Regions from separate parts of the Pararhizobium capsulatum DSM 1112 genome, predicted to be linked through region 2. Evidence: predicted binding sites of a transcription regulator. Region 2 holds the regulator's gene; the other holds the start of a gene.
What was found. Region 2 encodes LexA, which represses DNA repair genes until DNA is damaged. Its sites were predicted from a motif close to TGTTCNNNNTGTGTTCNG; they were not measured.

Region 1: QO002_RS15420 (ribonuclease T2 family protein) is a predicted target of LexA. The motif match lies at 1,405-1,422, and genes of this name have one in related genera.

Annotation. Positions count from the first base shown of each region.
Region 1 covers NZ_JAUSVF010000001.1:3,173,877-3,177,285, forward strand. The annotation lists gene ettA (energy-dependent translational throttle protein EttA) at 1-489, opposite strand, end outside; gene QO002_RS15420 (ribonuclease T2 family protein) at 578-1,387, opposite strand; gene QO002_RS15425 (alpha/beta fold hydrolase) at 1,600-2,541, shown strand; gene QO002_RS15430 (DMT family transporter) at 2,549-3,409, shown strand, end outside.
Region 2 covers NZ_JAUSVF010000001.1:2,637,533-2,640,941, forward strand. The annotation lists gene QO002_RS12870 (DEAD/DEAH box helicase) at 1-1,021, shown strand, start outside; gene QO002_RS12875 (hypothetical protein) at 1,152-1,286, opposite strand; gene QO002_RS12880 (hypothetical protein) at 1,495-1,713, shown strand; gene lexA (transcriptional repressor LexA) at 1,857-2,561, shown strand; tRNA gene QO002_RS12890 (tRNA-Cys) at 2,686-2,759, shown strand; gene QO002_RS12895 (hypothetical protein) at 3,089-3,349, shown strand.

The sequences.
Region 1 (3,409 bases), 540 kb from region 2:
ACGACGTTCACCACCCGAAAGCGACGTGACGTCGGCATCACCTGGCGGGCAGCGCAGTGCATCCATGGCCATTTCGACCTGGCTTTCCAGATCCCAGAGGTTCTGGCCGTCGATGATGTCCTGTAGCCTGGCGCCTTCCTCGGCGGTCTCGTCGGAATAGTTCATCATCAGTTCGTTGTAGCGCTCGAGGATCGCCGTCTTGTCGGCAACGCCTTCCATGACGTTTTCAAGCGCCGTCTTGTTCGGGTCGAGCTGTGGCTCCTGGGCCAGATAGCCGACGGTCGCGCCTTCGGCGACCCAGGCTTCGCCGGTATATTCCTTGTCGAGGCCTGCCATGATGCGCAGCACGGTCGACTTACCGGCGCCGTTCGGGCCGAGGATACCGATCTTGGCGTCCGGGTAGAAGGACAGGCTCACATTATCGAGAACCTTCTTCGCGCCGTAGGACTTGCTCAGTCCGGACATGTGATAAATGAATTGACGTGCCATGAAGCTGCTCCGACGGAATAGGATTTTGCCCGCTATGTAGGCGAATTATCCCTGCGGAGCAATGTCGAAACCGGCAGAGAACGCTGCTTTACGGGCGACCTGCACGATAGACGATGCCGCTCGTGCATTTGCCATGGGTAGCGTCGGCCGCAAGGATCAGACGTGACAGCTCCGCACGCGTGTCGGTAGCGTTCGTAACCGCAGTTCCGCCAGCCGCATCGACCGCGACGGGTTTTTCGCCATCACCAAGCCCGAAGGTGAGGCCGGTTACCACTGTTGTTTCTCCGGCCTTTGCACACTGCATGCGCACACGCGCTCCAGCCCCTGGCCCGAAAGCCACGTCGACAGCCTGTCGAACCTCCTGCTCCGTTATCCGCTCACCCAGCTTCTCGTTGAAAAGCACCCCTACAGCCGAGCTGTTCAAGACCTCAAGATAGCGCAGCTGCACATCGAAATAGGCCTCGGCCGTCGAGGTATAGCATTGACCGCTGCGAACCCATTGATGCCTGTCAAAACCCGGCTGGACACCCGGCATTACCCGCGCGAGCGTAACCGCCGTCTTTTCCGCAAGCTCGAGTTTCGGCAACTCCAGCCATTTCTTCTTCCCATCCTGCGCCCTGACGGCAGCATCGACGCCGCAATAGGTTTTTCCGACCGGCCAGAGCCCGTGAAGCGTGAAATGCGTGGCATCGAAGCGGTCAGGCGTCTGCCCCTTGCATTCGGGCCGCTCTGGCTGGGTATCGCAAAATCCCGGCAGCCAGCTGACCGCGAAGACGACCTTCGTTCGGCCGGCAGAATTTTCTTTTTCCACCGGTTGCGCCGCCAATACCGCCGAAGCGCCCAAAAACAGGGCAAGAACCGGCATAAGACGCACCAATACCTTCAAAACCACCATCATCGCTTCCCCTCGCATACATGAACAAAACGTGATCATTAACCAACATAAGCGGGAAAAATACAACCCTGAATCGATATAACCGCACAAATTTTCTGAGGTGATGCGCAACAGTCAACAACAGGGCATTGCTTTCGCCCGGCAAATCTCTTTGATATCGATGACAAGATTTGCCGGCGCGATTGCATTGCAGCCGGAAGAATGCGGGGGGCTTGATGTTTCAGGAGGTGAAGGCGCTGCAAAGCCCGACGGGCGCAACGCTTGCCTGGCGATCCGAGCCCGCTGTGGGTCCGGAAATGAGCATCCTCCAGATCAGCCATGGCCTTGCAGAGCATTCCGCACGCTACGGCCGGTTCGCGCATTTCATGAGCCAGCGAGGCTTCCACGTCTACGCCCACGATCACCGCGGCCATGGCGTGACCCAATCTTCCGATGCGCCCTTTGGTCGCTATGCCGGGAGCGGCGGCCCGGAAAAGGTGGTCGAAGATGTCCGCGCGGTAACCGAGATGGCCAAGGCATTGCATCCGGGTCTTCCGGTGATTCTCTTCGGCCACTCAATGGGCGGGCTTATCGCGCTCAATGCTGCCGAAACGCATCCGACACTCTATGACGGACTGGCTGTCTGGAATTCGAACTTCAACCCAGGCCTCGCCGGCCGCGCAGGCCAGTTCATATTGAAGGTCGAGCGGATGCTGAAGGGATCGGACGTGCCAAGCGCGATCCTGCCACCCCTCACCTTTTCCACCTGGGCAAAGGCCATTCCCAACCACAAAACCCAATCCGACTGGCTATCGCGGGATGATCGGGAAGTTGCCGCCTATATTGCCGATCCGCTCTGCGGCTTCGACACCAGTGTCTCCCTGTGGATCGACCTGTTTGCGTTGACCTATGGCGGCGCCAGCAGCGAGCGCCTGCGGCGCCTGCCGAGCGCCCTCCCTATCCATCTCGTCGGCGGTGGCCAGGACCCCGCAACCAACGGCGCGCGCGAAACCAGCTGGTTCGCGCAACGTATGAAGCGCTATGGTCTTACCAATGTGACGACACGCATTTATCCGGAAATGCGCCACGAAACCCTCAATGAGATCGGCCGCGAGGTTCCGATGCGGGATTTTGCGAACTGGAGCACCGCCGTTGTCGATACCCGGCGCAAGGCATAGGCGGATCATGGGGAAGCCTATATCCGGCAGCGCTGCCGATAACAGCGACGTTTCGTTCGGCCTGACCTTGATGGCGATCGCGGTGCTCATCGCCCCGTTGATCGACATCTTCTCCAAGCTCGCCATCGCAACGATACCCTCGGGTCAGATCACCGCGATCCGTTTTACCCTGCAGGTGCTGTTCATCCTGCCGGTCGTCGCCCTGCGCGGCGCCTTGTTCGACCTCACCTGGAAGAAGACGGCGCTTCACGCGCTCCGCGGCGTACTTCTGGTCGCAACCATGCTGTCGTTCATCACGACACTGAAAGTCATGGAGGTGGCGGACGCCATCGCCATCTTCTTCGTCGAACCGATCATCCTGACCATTCTCGGCAGCATTTTCTTGAAGGAAACCATCGGCTGGCGTCGCTACACCGCCTGCGGCGTCGGCTTCTTCGGCGCCATGCTGGTCGTCCAGCCAAGCATGCAGGAAGTCGGGCTGATCGCGCTGCTGCCGATCGTCTCCGCCTTCACGCTGGCCGTCTTCCTGCTGGTGACAAGACTTGTGGCGCAGAGTGAAGACCCATGGTCGATGCAGTTTCATGCCGGCATTTGGGGCGCGCTGTTCTCTGCCGCCCTGCTCTATTTCGGCGAAGGAACAGGCTCAGACGTATTCGACCCCGTCGTTCCGGATGCCCTTTCCCTTGTCTACGTGCTGGGTGTCGGCGTCGCAGCGACGATCTCGGGCGTATTGGGTGTCTATGCCTATCGCGCAGCGCCGGCCTCCGTACTGGCGCCGTTGCAATATCTGGAGATCGTCTCGGCAACCCTCTTCGGCTGGCTGGTCTTCAATGACCTGCCGGACGCGCTGAAATGGCTGGGCATCTCG
Region 2 (3,409 bases):
GCGCATCGCCAAGCTTATTCCGTTCACCCGCCAGACGCTGTTCTTCTCTGCCACCATGCCTCCGGAAATCCAGAAGCTGGCCGACCGGTTCCTGCAGAACCCGGAACGGGTCGAAGTGGCGCCGCCCTCCTCCACCGCCAAGACCGTGACGCAGCGTTTCGTTGCGGCCCATGCGAAGGACTACGAGAAGCGCGCCGTTCTGCGCGACCTCATCGGTGCACAGCAGGAGCTGAAGAACGCGATCATCTTCTGCAATCGCAAGGTTGATGTCGCCGATCTCTTCCGCTCTCTCGAACGTCACGGCTTTTCGGTCGGCGCGTTGCATGGCGACATGGATCAGCGCTCGCGCACCACGATGCTGGCAAACTTCAAGGATGGCGGCATCAAGCTGCTGGTCGCATCGGACGTTGCTGCTCGCGGCCTCGATATCCCCGATGTCAGCCACGTCTTCAATTTCGATGTGCCGATCCATGCGGAAGACTATGTGCACCGAATCGGTCGCACCGGTCGTGCCGGTCGCTCAGGCGCCGCCTTCACGCTGGTGACCAAGCGGGACACCAAGTTCACCGACGCCATCGAAAAGCTGATCGATCTGAAGATCGAATGGCTGAATGGCGACCTTTCGGCCCTTCCGGCGCCGATGGAAAGTTTCGACAACGGCAAGTCCGACCGCAGCAAATCGGATCGTGGTCGGGATCGTGATGGCAAGCGTGGCCGGCGGAACGACACCGATAGAGGCGCGTCCAGTCACAAATCGGACACCAAATCAGACGATATTGCGATCGCAAGCGAAGCAGTGACGACAACAAAGGCGGAACCCGTGAGAACAGAACGTAAGGCAGAAACCAAGCCGCAGAATAGCCAGCGCAATGGCAATCGGAATGCTTCTGCGCCGTATCCTGCCAATGATGACAACCGCGACCGTCGCAACCGCTACCGCCGCGACCATGACGATGGCCCGACGCCCGTTGGCTTTGGTGACGACATTCCGGCCTTCATGCTGATCGCGGGCAAGGCCTGATCCGTCAACGCTTGACGCTTTTTATTTGCAAGCCGCCTTCACTTTTCGTGCAGGCGGCTTGTTTCGTATCCGGCTACCGATCACCGGGTGACGGACGTCGCCGACCGAATGTATTTGGTCTTGAAGGGCGTTAACCGCCGACAATGACGAGCGCAGTGGTGAGCGGCGCAGACGCGGCGTGGGTCCACAGCTGGTAGCCAACCACGGTGCCCAGGATGGCTGACCAGATTGCAAAATCTCCGAAGCGAAAAAGGGGCTCTCTCATCGTCGTTCTCCCGAAGGGCTTTGTGACGTTCTTGATGGGAATATCGCCCCTATCGTTCACCGTTTAAAGATCGAAACCAGTGAACACTGCTTCCAGAATTGAACAATCAACTCGTTCGGGTAGAGTTGCAAAACGGTGACGCGTGTCGAAAATCGTGGTAGAATCCAATCATGAACCCGCGGCAATGCAGTTGTTACGGAGGATCGCTATGCATTACAGCCTTCAGTTCTTCACATGGACGCCAAAGCAGGGCGTTCATCAGGTCGGCTCTGCCGTGGAAGTGAACGCGATTAGCCCGAAGCTGGCAGCGACAACGCTTCTTGGCGTGCGCCTTGACGAAGCAGGTGCTGCTCGAAAGCTTGCTGTTCGCGTCTGGAGCGACAGCGACGACTGCAAGGCCGATTGCGCCTGCTACTATTATCATTGAGCGGCCAAACGGACAGCAGCGACAACGCCGCATTTTTTTCATGTGCCTTTCCGGAATTCACGTGGTTTTAAGCACTTGCGGAACACAAATGGAACATATAGTGTCTGTTCTTGATTTGTTTCGCAATTCCGGAGTGAAATGTCATGCTGACCCGCAAGCAACAGGAACTGCTGCTTTTCATTCATGAGCGCATGAAGGAATCCGGCGTGCCGCCGTCCTTCGACGAAATGAAGGATGCCCTGGATCTTGCGTCCAAATCGGGCATCCACCGTTTGATCACAGCCTTGGAAGAACGTGGGTTCATTCGCCGGCTTCCGAACAGGGCGCGTGCGCTCGAAGTGATCAAGCTGCCGGAGGCCTATTCGCCAAGTCTTCAGCCCAAGCGCGGCTTTTCTCCCAGCGTCATCCAGGGGAGCCGGGATGTAGCGCCGCCCCCCGCCAAAGCTCGCCCGCCGGAAACCAACTCCGTCAATGTGCCTGTGATGGGACGAATCGCGGCGGGTGTCCCGATCTCCGCTATCCAGAACAACACGCATGATATCTCCGTACCATTCGAAATGATCGGTGCCGGCGAGCATTACGCTCTGGAAGTGCGCGGCGATTCGATGATCGAAGCAGGTATCCTCGACGGCGATACCGTCATCATCCGCAACGCTAACACCGCCAGCCCCGGTGAGATCGTTGTGGCCCTCGTCGATGATGAAGAGGCGACGCTGAAGCGCTTTCGTCGCAAGGGTGCTTCTATCGCCCTGGAGGCCGCAAATCCGGCTTATGAAACGAGGATCTTCGGCCCGGACCGGGTGAAAATCCAGGGCAAGCTCGTCGGCCTCATTCGCAAGTATCATTGAGGCGCTCCGGCGTTCGCGCCTCAATCAAAGACGGGAAAAATCACAGCATTCGCGGATATTCCCCTTGCGATTTGTCTAGGATGATTCTAAACGCTCGCAACGGCCCGAGTGATCGGACCTGAGAGGCCTCGTGGCGGAGTGGTGACGCAGAGGACTGCAAATCCTTGTACCCCGGTTCAATTCCGGGCGAGGCCTCCAAATTTTTCCCGCCACGAAAACAAGTGCTTACGGCTGCATTTTTGCGGTTAAGTACTGGGTGGCTCAACATCAACATATTTTCGTTGCGAAAAACCTCTGCCGTCTGCGCTCCCAGTCGCGCTTGAGGCTTTGCATAGCCTGTAAATTTTGAAACTCGAGGATGCACCCTCCGCTTTTAACGTGCACTCCAAAACCAAGTCCGCACTCGTTCGAACTCTTTTCCTGCACGCCAGGCCCCTCCGCAACTTCTGTTGTTCATCGCCTGGGAGGAACCTTTGCCAGTCTGTCCCGTTGCCCTCTCAGTTCGACCGTGAGAAGGAGTTTGAGCGATGGCGACCCATTTGGATGAACGGGGCGACAGGGTTTCGAGCGTAGACGAAGATAGAACAGTCAAGGCGACCACAAACGAGGCGCGGCAGGGCGGACTGGGAAAACCTGTTTTTATCGTACTGATCTGCGGGTTGCTTTTGGCTATTGTCGCGTGGGCGGGTGCGGAACTGTTCGGTGAGAGCACCGATAATGACGCTTCAACCCGGACCCAGCAGACCACTCCGATGACACCCGCGGAAACTGGCGTCTCCAACAGCTAGGCCACGACTACCTCGCCGAGCAACGAAGCGCAGCAACCGGCACCTGTCGACAAGGATCCA